One region of the Erwinia sp. CGal63 genome, then DNA from elsewhere that is predicted to be linked to it. Evidence: predicted binding sites of a transcription regulator. Region 1 holds the regulator's gene; each other region holds the start of a gene.

Region 1 (4,911 bases):
ATGTCTGTTACTGGAATTCATAAGATCATCATGGATAAATTTTTATGAGGCAACGCAAAAAAAACGGCTGGCAACGCTTAAAATCCTGGGCGCTACGGGCGACGATCGCGCTTGCGGTTTTCTGGATCGGCGGGATCCTGCTTTTTTCTTTTTTACCGCTGCCTTTTTCAGCGGTGATGGCGGAGCGTCAGCTCGGCGCCTGGCTAAGCGGCGACTTTCACTATGTCGCTCATTCCGACTGGGTAGAGATGAAAGATATCTCGCCCTGGATGCCGCTGGCGGTCATCGCCTCGGAAGACCAGAAATTTCCTGAGCATTGGGGATTCGACGTGCAGGCGATTCAATCCGTACTGGATAGCGAAGGCGGCAGAATGCGTGGCGCCTCCACGCTGTCGCAGCAGACGGCGAAAAACGTTTTTTTGTGGGATGGTCGTAGCTGGATACGTAAAGGGCTGGAAGCCGGGCTGACGGTGGCGATTGAAACCGTCTGGACTAAGCGCCGCATCCTGACGGTCTATCTGAACGTGGCAGAGTTCGGCGAAGGCGTATTTGGCGTGGAGGAGGCATCGCAGCGCTACTTCCACAAGCCGGCCAGTCAGCTGACCATGGAGGAAGCGGCTTTGCTTGCCGCCGTACTGCCTAATCCGATTCGCTTTCGCGCCGATGCGCCATCGGCCTGGGTACGGCAGCGACAGCAATGGATCCTGAGGCAGATGCGACAGCTGGGCGGAGAAGGCTTCCTGAAAGCGCACGAGCTGCATTAAGAGCGCCACTGAGCCAGGACGGCTAGTGAAAAGTGAGGGCGCGTGAGGAAGACAGAGCGCGCCTGTCGCAAGCGCCGGAAGTATCGGCGGCCCGAGCTGAATAATCCTGCCCGACGCCGCTGAGGATCTGCAGGCGGCAAACCTACTCTTCGTCAAAACCGGCGTTGAACAGCTCGATTACCGCCGCCAGCGCCTGAGTCTCTTCCGGCCCGCTGGCTTCGATCTCAATCTGGCCGCCTTTGGCGGAATCCAGCATCAGCAGCGCGATCACGCTGCTGGCTTCCGCTTCCGTACCGCTCTCGTTACGCAGCAGCACCTCGGCATCGAAACTCTGTACCAGTTCAAACAGCTTCATGGCGGGCCTGGCGTGCATACCCAGCTTGTTTTTGATTTCAACCACTTGTTTAACGGTCATGATTTACGCTTTTCCAGAGTGCGATGGCGGGACTGCACGTTTTTTCCTCGCGAGCGGAAATAGTCGGCCAGCTGTTCCGCTATATAGACCGAACGATGCTTGCCGCCGGTACAGCCGATAGCCACGGTAAGATAGCTGCGGTTGTTGGTTTCCAGCATCGGCAGCCAGAGTTCCAGGTAACTGCGCGTCTGGTAGATAAAATTATGCACTTCGGTATGGCGATCCAGGAAGGCGGCCACCGGTCGATCCAGTCCGGTCATGGGGCGAAGTTTAGGATCCCAGTGCGGATTCGGCAAAAAGCGTACGTCAAACACGTAGTCGGCGTCGATTGGAATGCCGTGCTTGAAGCCGAAGGATTCGAACACCATCGTCAGCTCGCGTTCGCGTTTGCCCAGCAGGCGCGTGCGCAGCATTTCGGCCAGTTCGTGCACCGACATCTCTGAAGTATCGACGATCAGATCCGCCCGTGAGCGAAGCGGCTCCAGCAGATCGCTCTCTTCGTCGATAGCGCTCTCCAGCGAAAGGTTTTTACTGGAAAGCGGATGCAGACGGCGGGTGTCGCTATAGCGCCGGATCAGCGTATTGCGATCGGCATCAAGAAAGAGTAGCTGAGGCGAAAAACTGTCGGGCAGGCCGGTCAGCGCTTTTTCGAAGATTTCCGGCGACTCCGGCATATTGCGCACGTCAATGCTGACGGCTGCCGAAATATTGCGGTCCGCCAGCGATCTGGCCAGCTCCGGCAGCAGCACTACGGGCAGATTGTCCACGCAGTAGAAGCCCATATCCTCCAGCGCCCTTAACGCGACGGACTTGCCGGAACCAGAACGCCCGCTGACGATCATCAGCACCATGACTTTTTCTCCTGATTTGAAGCCTTATCAAAAGGACGGGCCGGCAAGTCGGCCCGGTAAGGCTTAAGAGGTGGCTTCCGGGTTTTCCGCCATAATCTCAAAAAGCTCTTCATCGCTTTGCGCCGCTCGCAGACGACGGCAAACCGTTTTATCGGCCAGGCGCTTCGCCACCAGCGAAAGCGTATGCAGGTGCGTTTTGCACTGGTCGGCAGGCACCAGCAGGGCGAACAGCAGGTCTACCGGCTGATTATCGATAGCGTCGAAGGCCACGGGCTGATCGAGGCGAATAAACACGGCCACCGCGCGCAGCGTATCTTCCACCAGCTTGCCGTGCGGAATGGCGATGCCGTTACCTATGCCGGTGCTGCCCATGCGTTCACGCGTCAGGATCGCTTCAAAGATCGTCTGATGCGGCAAATTAAGCTGTTTGGCCGCCAGCTCGCTGATAATCTCCAGCGCCCGCTTTTTGCTCTGGCAGTGGACGCCGTTGCGGGTGCAGGAAAGGCTCAGTACCGAGCTCAGTTCCAGTGTCAGGTCATTGTTCATCATAGGTTCACTTAGGTCTTCACTTCCGCCTGGCAAAACGGCGCTGCCGGCAGTTAAGCCTGTCGGCAGGCCATCAGTCGACTGCATTATGCCCGTTGATTAACGGCTCGTCTTCTGCAACCAGAAGACGAGCCGGGATAGTTTACGCCATCAGGTAAGCGTGGCGGAAAAATAATCAATGCCTGCAGGACAATTAATGCTGCTTCAACTTGTCTTTATGTTTATTTAGCTGGCGAGTCAGCTTGTCGATCAGGCCATCAATCGCCGCGTACATATCTTTTTCTTCCGAGGTGGCGTGCAACTCACCACCGCTAACGTGTAGCGTCGCATCGGCTATCTGCGTCACCTTCTCTACCTTGAGAACAATATAGACCTGGCTGATACGGTCAAAGTATTGCTCCAGTTTGGCGAACTTAGCCGTAACGAATTCGCGTAAAGGCTCGGTAATTTCAACATTCTGCCCGGTAATATTGAGTTGCATAGGCTCTTCCTTATCTGTTCGTTCAGACCAGCTGTTTGCGCTGGTTTGAGGGCGGGATGGATAAAGACTCTCGGTACTTCGCGACGGTGCGGCGGGCCACCATGATCCCCTGATCGGAAAGCAGTGTGGTCAGCTTGCTGTCGCTAAGAGGCTTGGCGGGATTCTCCGCCGAGATCAATTTCTTCACCAGCGCGCGTATCGCCGTGGAGGAAGCTTCGCCGCCGCCTTCGGTATTCACATGGCTGGAGAAGAAATATTTCAGTTCAAAAATACCGCGTGGGCTGTGCAGGTATTTCTGCGTGGTGACTCGTGAAATGGTCGACTCGTGCATCTCCACGGCGGCGGCGATATCCGCCAGCACCATAGGACGCATAAACTCTTCACCCTGTTCAAAGAAAGCCTGCTGCTGGTCGACGATGCAGCGCGTCACCTTCAGCAGCGTGTCGTTACGGCTTTCCAGGCTTTTAATCAGCCAGCGGGCTTCCTGCAGATTGCTGCGGATAAACTGGCTGTCGCTGTCGCTGCGCGCCGAACCGCCCAGCGAAGCGTAGTGCTGGTTTATCTTCAGGCGCGGCACGCTGTCGGCGTTAAGCTCGACCGTCCAGCGGGCGCCGACTTTGCGCACCAGCACGTCGGGGATGACATATTCCGGCTCGCCGGTATTGATTGACTGGCCGGGACGCGGATCCAGCGACTGAATCAGCTGCATGGCGTTTTTCAGCACGTCCTCTTTCAGACGAGTGACGCGCATCAGGCTGCGGAAATCATGGTTAGCCAGCAGATCAAGATGCTCGCTGACGATCAGCCGCGCCTCTTTCAGCCAAGGCGTCTCATCCACGAACTGCGACAGCTGAACCAGCAGGCAGTCGCGCAGATCGCGAGCGCAGACGCCGATCGGATCAAATCGCTGCACGCGCTTCAGGACGGCTTCGACTTCCTCGGCGGTAAGCTCCTCGTCGCCGATGCTTTCCTGAATCTCCTGCAGCGGCGCGGTCAGATAACCCGTAGGGTCTACGGCGTCGATAATCGCAGTAGCGATAGCGCGATCGGTATCGGTGAAAGGCGTCAGCTCCACCTGCCACATCAGGTAATCCTGCAGCGTCTGGGTGGTTTCGCCCTGATAAACGGGCAGCTCGTCATCGTGATAGTCAGTACCCGTGCCTGAAGGCGTGCCGGCGGTGTAGATCTCGTCCCAGGTGGCGTCGAGCGGCAGCTCTTCCGGCATATCTTTCTGTTCCAGCGCCTCGCGGGTGTCCAGCGCCTCTTTTTCCTGATATTCGCGGCTGTCCACTTCTTCATGAAGATCGGTTTGTTCAAGCAGCGGATTGCTTTCCAGCGCCAGCTGAATTTCCTGCTGGAGTTCGAGCGTAGAGAGTTGCAGCAGACGGATAGCCTGCTGCAGTTGTGGCGTCATGGCAAGCTGTTGGCTAAGCCTGAGCTGCAAACCTTGCTTCATATTCAGGATACTTATTCCTCAAAAATCTCGACCGGTCTGAACACCTTATCAGAGTCTGAACTCTTCACCCAAATAGACGCGTTTAACTTGTTCATCTTCGAGGATTTGCTCAGGGGATCCGTGCGCGATCAAATGTCCCTGGCTGACGATATAGGCGCGTTCGCAAACGGCCAGCGTCTCACGAACGTTGTGGTCGGTGATCAGCACGCCTAGCCCGCTGTCGCGCAGGTGTTCGATAATCTTTTTAATATCGATAACGGAGATCGGATCGACGCCGGCGAAAGGCTCATCCAGCAGGATAAATTTAGGATTGGCCGCCAGCGCGCGGGCGATCTCTACGCGACGGCGCTCGCCGCCGGAGAGCGCCTGTCCCATGCTGTCGCGCAGATGGGAGATAT
Region 2 (4,911 bases), on a different contig from region 1:
TCCCACTATCTATATCGCCATCGGGCTGTCGAACCTGCTGGCTATTGGCGGCGGCAGCTGGATGGTCTGGCACGGCGATATGACGCTGGGGCAGCTTACCAGCTTCGTGATGTATCTTGGCCTGATGATTTGGCCGATGCTGGCGCTGGCCTGGATGTTTAATATCGTCGAGCGCGGCAGCGCGGCCTGGAGTCGTATCCGCGCGCTGCTGTCGGAAGCGCCTGCCGTCGAGGACGGTAACAAAACCCTGCCGGAAGATCGCGGCCAGCTGCAGATCGCCATCCGCGAGTTCTGCTATCCCGGCGCACAGCAGCCTTCGCTGCGCCACATCAACGTCAATCTCAAGCCCGGCCAGATGCTGGGGCTGTGTGGCCCGACCGGCTCCGGCAAAAGCACGCTGCTGAGCCTGATCCAGCGGCATTTCGATATCGCGCAGGGCGATATTCGCTATCACGGTATTCCTCTGCCGCAGCTGCGCCTGGATAGCTGGCGCAGCCGCATGGCGGTGGTCAGCCAGACACCCTTTCTTTTTTCCGATACCGTGGCGAACAATATCGCGCTTGGGCGACCAACGGCGCAGCAGAGTGATATTGAGCGCGCGGCGCGGCTGGCCAACGTCCATGAGGATATTTTGCGGCTGCCGCAGGGATACGAAACGGAAGTCGGCGAGCGCGGCGTGATGCTTTCGGGCGGGCAAAAACAGCGTATTTCCATCGCCAGAGCGCTGCTTTTGAACGCGGAAATCCTGATTCTGGATGACGCGCTGTCGGCGGTCGACGGCCGCACCGAGCACCAGATTCTGCACAATTTAAGGAAATGGGGCGCGGGAAGAACCGTGATTATCAGCGCGCATCGGCTGTCCGCGCTGACGGAAGCCAGCGAAATTCTGGTTCTGCAGCAGGGCACGGTAGCCCAGCGCGGGCAGCATGACGCGCTGGTGGCGCAAAGCGGCTGGTATCAGGATATGTATCGCTATCAGCAGCTGGAAGCCGCGCTGGATGAGGATGACACTGCGAAAGAGGTGCCGCATGGCGAATCTTAATCAGCTCTGGCCAACGCTAAAGCGCCTGCTTAGCTACGGTATGCCGTGGCGAAAATCGCTCGGCCTCGCCGTAGCGCTGCTGTGGATCGCGGCGGCGGCGGAAGTGCTCGGCCCGGTGCTGGTCAGCTATTTTATCGACAACATGGTGGCGAAGCACGCTATGCCGCTGGGGCTGGTAACAGGACTGGCCGTCAGCTTTATTCTGCTGCAAATGCTGGCTGCCGCGCTGCACTACTGGCAGTCGCTGCTGTTTAACGCTGCGGCGGTGGGCGTGGTGCAGCAACTGCGCACCGACGTGATGGACGCGGCGCTGCGCCAGCCGCTGAGCGCCTTTGACACTCAGCCCGTCGGCCAGATTATTTCGCGCGTCACCAACGATACCGAAGTGGTTCGCGATCTCTATGTCACCGTCGTGGCGACGGTATTGCGCAGCGCGGCGCTGATTGGCGCGATGCTGGTGGCGATGTTTAGCCTGGACTGGCGAATGGCGCTGGTGGCAATAATGATCTTTCCGGCGGTGCTGGCGGTAATGCTGATCTACCAGCGCTACAGCACGCCTATCGTACGGCGGGTGCGCAGCTATCTGGCCGATATCAATAACGGCTTTAACGAAGTTATCAACGGCATGAGCGTTATCCAGCAGTTTCGCCAGCAGGCGCGTTTCGGCGAGCGAATGAGCGAAGCGAGCCGATCGCACTATCTGGCGAGAATGGAGACGCTGCGGCTGGACGGTTTCCTGCTCAGGCCGCTGCTCAGTTTGTTCTCTGCGATGATCCTTTGCGGACTGATGCTGCTGTTCGGCTTCTCCTCCAGCGGCAGTATCGAGGTCGGCGTGCTTTACGCCTTTATCAACTATCTGGGCAGGCTTAACGAGCCTTTGATTGAGCTGACCACCCAGCAGTCGATGCTGCAGCAGGCGGTGGTGGCCGGCGAGCGTATCTTTGAACTGATGGACGCGCCGCGTCAGCACTACGGCAAGGAGAGCCGACCGCTGGCTTCCGGACAAATCGAGATCGAGAACCTGAGTTTTGCCTACCGCGACGGTCGCAATGTGCTCAGTGATATTAATCTCAGCGTGCCTTCGCGCAGCTTTGTGGCGCTGGTTGGCCATACCGGCAGCGGCAAAAGCACGCTGGCTAATCTGCTGATGGGCTACTATCCGGTTACTCAGGGCCAAATCAAACTGGACGGCAGGCCGCTCTCCTCGCTCAGTCATGGCGTGCTGCGAGAAGGCGTAGCGATGGTGCAGCAGGATCCGGTAGTGCTGGCCGACAGCTTCTTCGCCAACGTGGCGCTGGGGCGGGCAATTAGCGAAGAGGCCGTCTGGCGCGCGCTGGAAACCGTACAGCTGGCCGATCTGGCGCGTTCGCTGTCGGACGGGATCTACACGCGGCTTGGCGAACAGGGAAACAATCTCTCCGTGGGACAAAAGCAGCTGCTGGCAATGGCGCGCGTGCTGGTCGCCTCGCCGCAGATTCTGATTCTGGACGAGGCAACGGCCAATATCGACTCCGGCACCGAGCAGGCGATTCAGAAAGCGCTGCGGGCAGTGCGCGAGCAGACCACGCTGGTGGTGATTGCTCACCGACTCTCCACCATTATCGAAGCGGACACTATTCTTGTGTTGCACCGCGGTCAGGCGGTAGAGCAGGGCGATCATCAGCAGCTGCTGGCGAAGCAGGGCCGCTACTGGCAGATGTATCAGCTGCAGCTGGCGGGCGAAGAGCTACAGGAGACGGAACAGTAACCCTTACCGTTTCGCTGCACTAAAAGCAGGCGGCATCGCCGTCTGAATTTACCCGATGCACAATTACAACGCGCAACGCACCTTAATGGTGCGTTTTCTTTTTCCCTCTATTCTTAAAGTGGCTGGCCTGCTTTCCGGCGCCAGCGCTGTCTGCCGTCGCGCCTTTGTAATACGTCCGTTTCTTATTTATGGCACAACCTTTGCTTTAGCTTATGCGGGGCGGAATCACCGTTTTATTTAGCTGGAGGGGATCGTATGAAGCTGGTTACCGTGGTAATCAAACCGTTTAAATTAGAAGACGTGCGCGAAGCGCTTTCTGCTATCGGCATTCAGGGCCTGACCGTCACCGAGGTCAAAGGGTTTGGTCGCCAGAAAGGGCATGCCGAGCTCTATCGCGGTGCCGAGTACAGCGTGAACTTCCTGCCAAAAGTCAAAATCGATATCGCGATTGCCGACGACCAGCTGGATGAAGTGGTGGATGTGATTGGCAAAGCCGCCTACACCGGCAAAATTGGCGACGGCAAAATTTTCGTCGCTGAACTGCAGCGGGTTATTCGTATTCGCACTGGCGAAACAGACGAAGCCGCACTCTAATCTTGGGCCAGGAATTGTGATGGGATGGGAAAAAATGAGAAAAATGACTAAGTTCGGCCTCGCCAGCCTTTTCCTGCTGCCGTCGCTGGCGATGGCAGCGCCAGCCGTGGCGGATAAAGCGGACAACGCCTTTATGATGATTTGCACCGCACTGGTGCTGTTTATGACGCTACCCGGCATCGCTCTTTTCTACGGCGGCCTGATTCGGGCCAAAAACGTGCTCTCAATGCTGACCCAGGTTTCCGTGACCTTTGCGATGGTCTGCGTAATCTGGATGCTTTACGGCTATTCGCTGGCCTTCAGCACCGGCAACGCTTTCTTTGGCGACTTCAGTATGGCGATGTTGAAAAACATCCAGCTGACGGCGCTGGTCGGCACCTTCTACCAGTATATCCACGTTTCGTTTCAGGCTTCGTTCGCCTGCATTACGGTTGGCCTGATTGTGGGCGCGCTGGCTGAGCGTATCCGCTTCTCGGCGGTGCTGATTTTTGTCGCTATCTGGGTCACTTTCTCTTATCTGCCTATCGCGCATATGGTCTGGTCAGGCGGTCTGCTGGCGCAGGATGGCGCGCTGGATTTTGCTGGCGGCACGGTGGTACATATCAACGCGGCGGTCGCCGGACTGGTAGGCGCTTATCTGGTTGGCAAGCGCGCCGGGTTTGGTAAAGAAGCGTTTAAACCGCATAACCTGCCGATGGTCTTTACCGGCACCGCTATTCTCTATGTCGGCTGGTTCGGCTTTAACGCCGGTTCCGCCAGCGCGGCCAACGAAATCGCGGCGCTGGCTTTTGTTAACACAGTGATGGCGACGGCTGGCGCAATGCTGAGCTGGACGTTCGGCGAATGGGCGCTGCGCGGTAAGCCTTCGCTGCTGGGCGTCTGCTCCGGCGCGATTGCGGGACTGGTCGCTATCACGCCTGCCTGCGGCTATGTTGGCGTCGGCGGCGCGCTGGTTATCGGCATCATCGGCGGCCTGGCGGGATTGTGGGGCGTTACCGTATTGAAAAAATGGCTGCGCGTTGACGATCCCTGTGATGTTTTCGGTGTGCACGGCGTCTGCGGCATCGTTGGCTGCATCCTGACCGGCGTTTTCGCTTCCTCGTCGCTGGGCGGCGTCGGCTACGCCTCAGGCGTGACAATGGGCCATCAGGTTTGGGTGCAGCTCTATAGCGTAGGTATTACGGTGGTCTGGACTGGCGTGGTGGCCTTTATCGGCTTTAAGGTAGCGGATATGACGGTTGGCCTGCGCGTAGCGGAGGATCACGAGCGTGAGGGTCTGGATGTCAACAGCCACGGTGAAAACGCTTATAACCAGTAGCAGATAGCCAGAAAAAACAGAAAGCCCCGCCTGAGGCGGGGCTTTTTATTATTTGCGCAGCCGCATTACACCTTCCTGTACCGTTGAGGCGACCAGCACGCCTTCCTGAGTAAAGAACTCGCCGCGTACGAAACCTCTGGCGCCCGAAGCCGAAGTGCTCTCCACGCTGTAAAGCAGCCACTGATTTAGATCAAAAGCGCGGTGAAACCA
Region 3 (4,911 bases), on a different contig from region 1:
CGGTACGCGTCCCAGATCGCTCCAGACGCCCAGCACCCGGTTGAAATCAATATCAACAATGACGTTACCTAAATCAAAGATATACAGCATGGTCATCTCCATTTGTTCCGGCAAGATAATCACTCTAGCGGTAAAAAGAGAAGCTGAACAGGGCGGGAATTTGAAATATGGAAGGAAGGTTCCACTGAGGAAAAAAACAGGGCCGGAAAGCTCCGGCCCTGTCTAACAGCTTAAAAACGAGAATTAAGCGTCTTTGCTGCCGCGTGAAGCGCGTTTACGATCGTTTTCGGTCAGGTGACGCTTACGAATACGTACGGACAGCGGAGTCACTTCCACCAGCTCGTCGTCATCGATAAACTCAATCGCCTGCTCAAGGGTCATCTTGATGGCCGGAACCAGCGTAGTCGCTTCGTCAGTACCGGAAGCACGCATGTTGGTCAGCTTCTTACCGGTCAGACAGTTCACGGTCAGGTCGTTGGAGCGGCTGTGAATACCGATGATCTGGCCTTCATAAACCTCTGCACCGTGACCCAGGAACAGCTTGCCGCGATCCTGCAGGCTGTACAGGGCGAACGCTACCGCTTTACCCTGGCCGTTAGAGATCAGTACGCCGTTCTGACGCTGGCCCACTTCGCCCGGACGAACATCGTCGTAGTGGCTGAAAGTGGAGTACAGCAGACCGGTACCGGAAGTCATGGTCATGAATTCGTTACGGAAGCCGATCAGGCCACGGCTTGGGATCACGTAGTCAAGACGTACGCGGCCTTTGCCATCCGGATCCATGTTTTTCATGTCCGCTTTACGTTCGCCCATCGCCTGCATCACGGCGCCCTGGTGCTGCTCTTCGATATCCAGGGTAACGTTCTCGAACGGCTCCTGCTTACGACCGTCAACTTCGCGGAAGATAACTTTCGGACGGGATACCGCCAGCTCAAAGCCTTCACGACGCATGTTTTCGATCAGTACGGACAGGTGCAGCTCGCCACGACCAGAAACGCGGAACGCATCGGCGTCTTCGGTTTCTTCCACGCGCAGCGCCACGTTGTGCACCAGCTCTTTACGCAGACGATCCAGAATCTGACGAGAAGTAACGAACTTACCTTCTTTACCGCAGAACGGCGAGGTGTTGACGTTAAAGAACATGGTGACGGTTGGCTCGTCAACGCTCAGGGCCGGCAGCGCCTGCACGTTCTGCGTATCGCAGATAGTGTCGGAGATGTTCAGCTCGCCCAGACCGGTGATAGCGATGATATCGCCCGCTTCCGCTTCGGTAGCATCAATACGCTCCAGACCCAGGTGAGTCAGCACTTTGCCAACTTTACCGTTACGGGTTTTGCCTTCGCTATCGATGATAGTAACCTGCTGGTTCGGCTTCACTTTACCGCGCTTGATGCGGCCGATGCCGATAACGCCAACATAGTTGTTGTAGTCCAGCTGAGAGATCTGCATCTGGAACGGCGCTTCTGCCTCAACCTGCGGAGGCGAAACGTGTTTCACGATCGCTTCATACAGCGGAGTCATATCTTCAGCCATGTCGGTGTGGTCAAGACCAGCGATACCGTTCAGGGCGGAAGCATAGATGATAGGGAAATCCAGCTGCTCGTCAGTCGCATCCAGGTTAACGAACAGGTCGAACACCTGATCCACAACCCAGTCAGGGCGCGCGCCAGGACGGTCAACTTTGTTGATGACCACGATCGGCTTCAGACCATTAGCAAACGCTTTTTTGGTCACGAAGCGGGTTTGCGGCATAGGGCCATCCATTGCATCCACAACCAGCAGCACCGAGTCGACCATTGACATCACGCGCTCTACCTCGCCGCCGAAGTCGGCGTGTCCCGGGGTATCCACGATGTTGATACGGTAGTCGTTCCATTTAATGGCGGTGTTTTTTGCGAGGATGGTAATCCCACGCTCTTTCTCCAAATCGTTGGAGTCCATTACGCGTTCGGTCGCTTCGGTACGGGCGTCGAAAGTCCCGGACTGCTGCAGCAACTTATCAACCAGGGTAGTTTTACCGTGGTCAACGTGGGCAATAATGGCGATGTTACGCAAATTTTCGATCACAGCTTTGCCTCAGGCATTAGAAATAGCGCGCTATTGTACACGGATTAATCGAAGAGCTGAACAGGATCACAGTTTTCAATTAAAGATAACTTTCGGGATTGCTTTAAGGGGCCGTTTCCGGTGCAAAAAATGCACGTTATCGCAAAAATGCACTATTATTGTGCATTGCCCGCATGCAAAAGCACCACAATGGTGCGCGACTTCCATCGTGGTGCAGCTCCCGTTTCACGAGAGGGCGCATCATAGCGCTTTTTCCGCCAATTAAGAAAGTTGGCATAGTTTTCGCTTTAATTCCCTTAAGCGAAAAACGCCCGTTTCCACAACGGTAGCTTGTCAGAGAACGTAATTATCGGTCGGCTGGGCGAACCAGGCAACCCGCGAAAGTTCTCTAACTGACGACCATGACAAAATCCAGGAGAGTTAAGTATGTCCGCTGAACACGTTCTGTCGATGATGAACGAGCATGAAGTCAAATTTGTTGACCTGCGCTTCACAGACACCAAAGGTAAAGAGCAGCACGTTACCATTCCTGCTCACCAGGTTAACGCCGACTTCTTCGAAGAAGGCAAAATGTTTGACGGCTCCTCTATCGGCGGCTGGAAAGGCATTAACGAATCAGACATGGTGCTGATGCCTGACGCGACTACCGCGGTTCTGGATCCGTTTTTCGAAGACTCTACGCTGATTATCCGCTGCGACATCCTGGAGCCAGGCACCATGCAGGGCTACGATCGCGACCCACGCTCTATCGCCAAGCGCGCGGAAGATTTCCTGCGCTCTTCCGGCATCGCGGATACCGTGCTGTTTGGGCCAGAGCCAGAGTTCTTCCTGTTTGACGACGTGCGTTTCGGCGCGACGACTTCCGGCTCTCACGTTGCTATCGACGATATCGAAGCGGCATGGAACACCGGCAAAGAATACGAAGGCGGCAACAAAGGCCACCGTCCGGGCCTGAAAGGCGGCTACTTCCCGGTTCCACCGGTCGATTCCTCTCAGGATATCCGTTCCGCCATGTGCCTGACCATGGAACAGATGGGCCTGGTTGTTGAAGCTCATCACCACGAAGTGGCGACAGCAGGTCAGAACGAAGTGGCTACCCGCTTCAACACCATGACCAAGAAAGCGGACGAAATTCAGATCTATAAATACGTTGTGCACAACGTGGCGCACGCTTTCGGTAAAACCGCGACCTTTATGCCAAAACCCATTTTCGGCGATAACGGTTCCGGTATGCACTGCCATATGTCTCTGTCCAAAGGCGGCACCAACCTGTTCGCTGGCGACAAATACGGCGGCCTGTCTGAAACTGCCCTGTTCTACATCGGCGGCGTTATCAAGCACGCGAAAGCGATCAACGCCCTGTCTAACCCAACGACCAACTCCTACAAGCGTCTGGTTCCGGGTTACGAAGCGCCGGTAATGCTGGCTTATTCCGCACGTAACCGCTCCGCTTCTATCCGTATCCCGGTTGTCGCCAGCCCGAAAGCGCGCCGTATCGAAGCTCGCTTCCCGGATCCAGCGGCCAACCCGTACCTGTGCTTCGCTGCGCTGCTGATGGCTGGCCTGGACGGCATCATCAACAAAATCCATCCTGGCGACGCGATGGACAAAAACCTGTACGACCTGCCGCCGGAAGAAGAAGCTGAGATTCCAAAAGTAGCTGGCTCGCTGGAAGAGGCGCTGAACGCGCTGAACGAAGATCGTGAGTTCCTGACTCGCGGTGGCGTGTTCACCGACGACACCATCGATGCTTATATCGAACTGCGCAAAGCCGAAATGGACCGCGTGCGCATGACGCCGCATCCGGTAGAGTTCGAACTCTACTACAGCGTTTAATTTCTGAATCCGGCGTATTTCGTCGCGTCAGAGCAACGCCCGAAGCGATTCGGGCGCTTACAGAAGCCGCCGCGTAACAAACGCCGGAGATTTTGTTGCCGTGGAAACTTTCAGCCCATCTCCGGATGGGCTTTTTTCACCGCGTAACAAGGTTCAGGAAGACGAATTTCGGGTTCCATGACTATAATGCACCAAAACGGTGCAGGAGAACGCTGTTATGGCAACAGGCACGCGGCCCGATGCCGGGCAGATCCTCAACTCCCTGATTAACAGTATCTTGCTGGTCGACGGCGAACTGGTGGTGCACTACGCCAATCCCGCCGCGCAGCAGCTGCTGGCGCAAAGTTCCCGCAAGCTTTTCGGCACGCCGCTGCCAGATTTGATGGGCTATTTTTCCCTCAATATCGAGGTGATGCGCGAGAGCCTGAAAGCCGGCCAGGGTTTTACCGACAGCGAGGTTACGCTGGTTGTGGACAGCCGGGCGCACATTATGTCGCTAACGGCGCAGCTGCTGCCGGACGGCTTAATCTTGTTGGAAATGGCGCCGATGGATAATCAGCGTCGCCTCAGTCAGGAACAGATTCAGCATGCGCAACAGGTGGCCGCGCGCGATCTGGTGCGCGGGCTGGCGCACGAAATAAAAAACCCGCTTGGCGGCCTACGCGGCGCAGCGCAGCTATTGGCTAAAGCGCTGCCCGATCCCGCCTTAACGGAATACACCAAAGTTATTATCGAGCAGGCCGACCGTCTGCGTAATCTGGTGGATCGCCTGCTTGGCCCGCAGCAGCCCGGGATGCACGTGACGCAAAGCATTCATCAGGTCGCCGAGCGCGTGGTCAACCTGGTTTCAATGGAACTGCCGGACAATGTCAAACTGATCAGGGATTACGATCCCAGCCTGCCGGAGCTGCCGCACGATCCTGACCAAATCGAGCAGGTGCTGCTGAACGTCGTGCGCAACGCCTTACAGGCACTGGGAGAGAAAGGCGGCGAAATTACGCTGCGCAC

The links. The regulator sigma-54, encoded in region 1, starts transcription at its own class of promoters, with help from an activator protein. The targets are predictions, from matches to a motif close to GTTGGCACANNTTTCGCTNT.
Region 2: glnK (P-II family nitrogen regulator) is a predicted target of sigma-54. The motif match lies at 2,977-2,996, and genes of this name have one in related genera.
Region 3: glnA (glutamate--ammonia ligase) is a predicted target of sigma-54. The motif match lies at 2,337-2,356, and genes of this name have one in related genera.

The regions. Positions count from the first base shown of each region.
Region 1 is NZ_JAKUMN010000002.1:58,535-63,445, forward strand. Features, by position in the region: gene mtgA (monofunctional biosynthetic peptidoglycan transglycosylase) at 45-764, shown strand; gene npr (PTS phosphocarrier protein NPr) at 907-1,179, opposite strand; gene rapZ (RNase adapter RapZ) at 1,176-2,030, opposite strand; gene ptsN (PTS IIA-like nitrogen regulatory protein PtsN) at 2,094-2,576, opposite strand; gene hpf (ribosome hibernation promoting factor) at 2,770-3,057, opposite strand; gene rpoN (RNA polymerase factor sigma-54) at 3,080-4,513, opposite strand; gene lptB (LPS export ABC transporter ATP-binding protein) at 4,562-4,911, opposite strand, start outside.
Region 2 is NZ_JAKUMN010000006.1:214,657-219,567, reverse strand. Features, by position in the region: gene MKZ79_RS17940 (SmdA family multidrug ABC transporter permease/ATP-binding protein) at 1-1,042, shown strand, start outside; gene MKZ79_RS17935 (SmdB family multidrug efflux ABC transporter permease/ATP-binding protein) at 1,029-2,789, shown strand; gene glnK (P-II family nitrogen regulator) at 3,045-3,383, shown strand; gene amtB (ammonium transporter AmtB) at 3,403-4,701, shown strand; gene tesB (acyl-CoA thioesterase II) at 4,750-4,911, opposite strand, start outside.
Region 3 is NZ_JAKUMN010000009.1:112,238-117,148, forward strand. Features, by position in the region: gene yihX (glucose-1-phosphatase) at 1-90, opposite strand, end outside; gene typA (ribosome-dependent GTPase TypA) at 244-2,067, opposite strand; gene glnA (glutamate--ammonia ligase) at 2,494-3,903, shown strand; gene glnL (nitrogen regulation protein NR(II)) at 4,121-4,911, shown strand, end outside.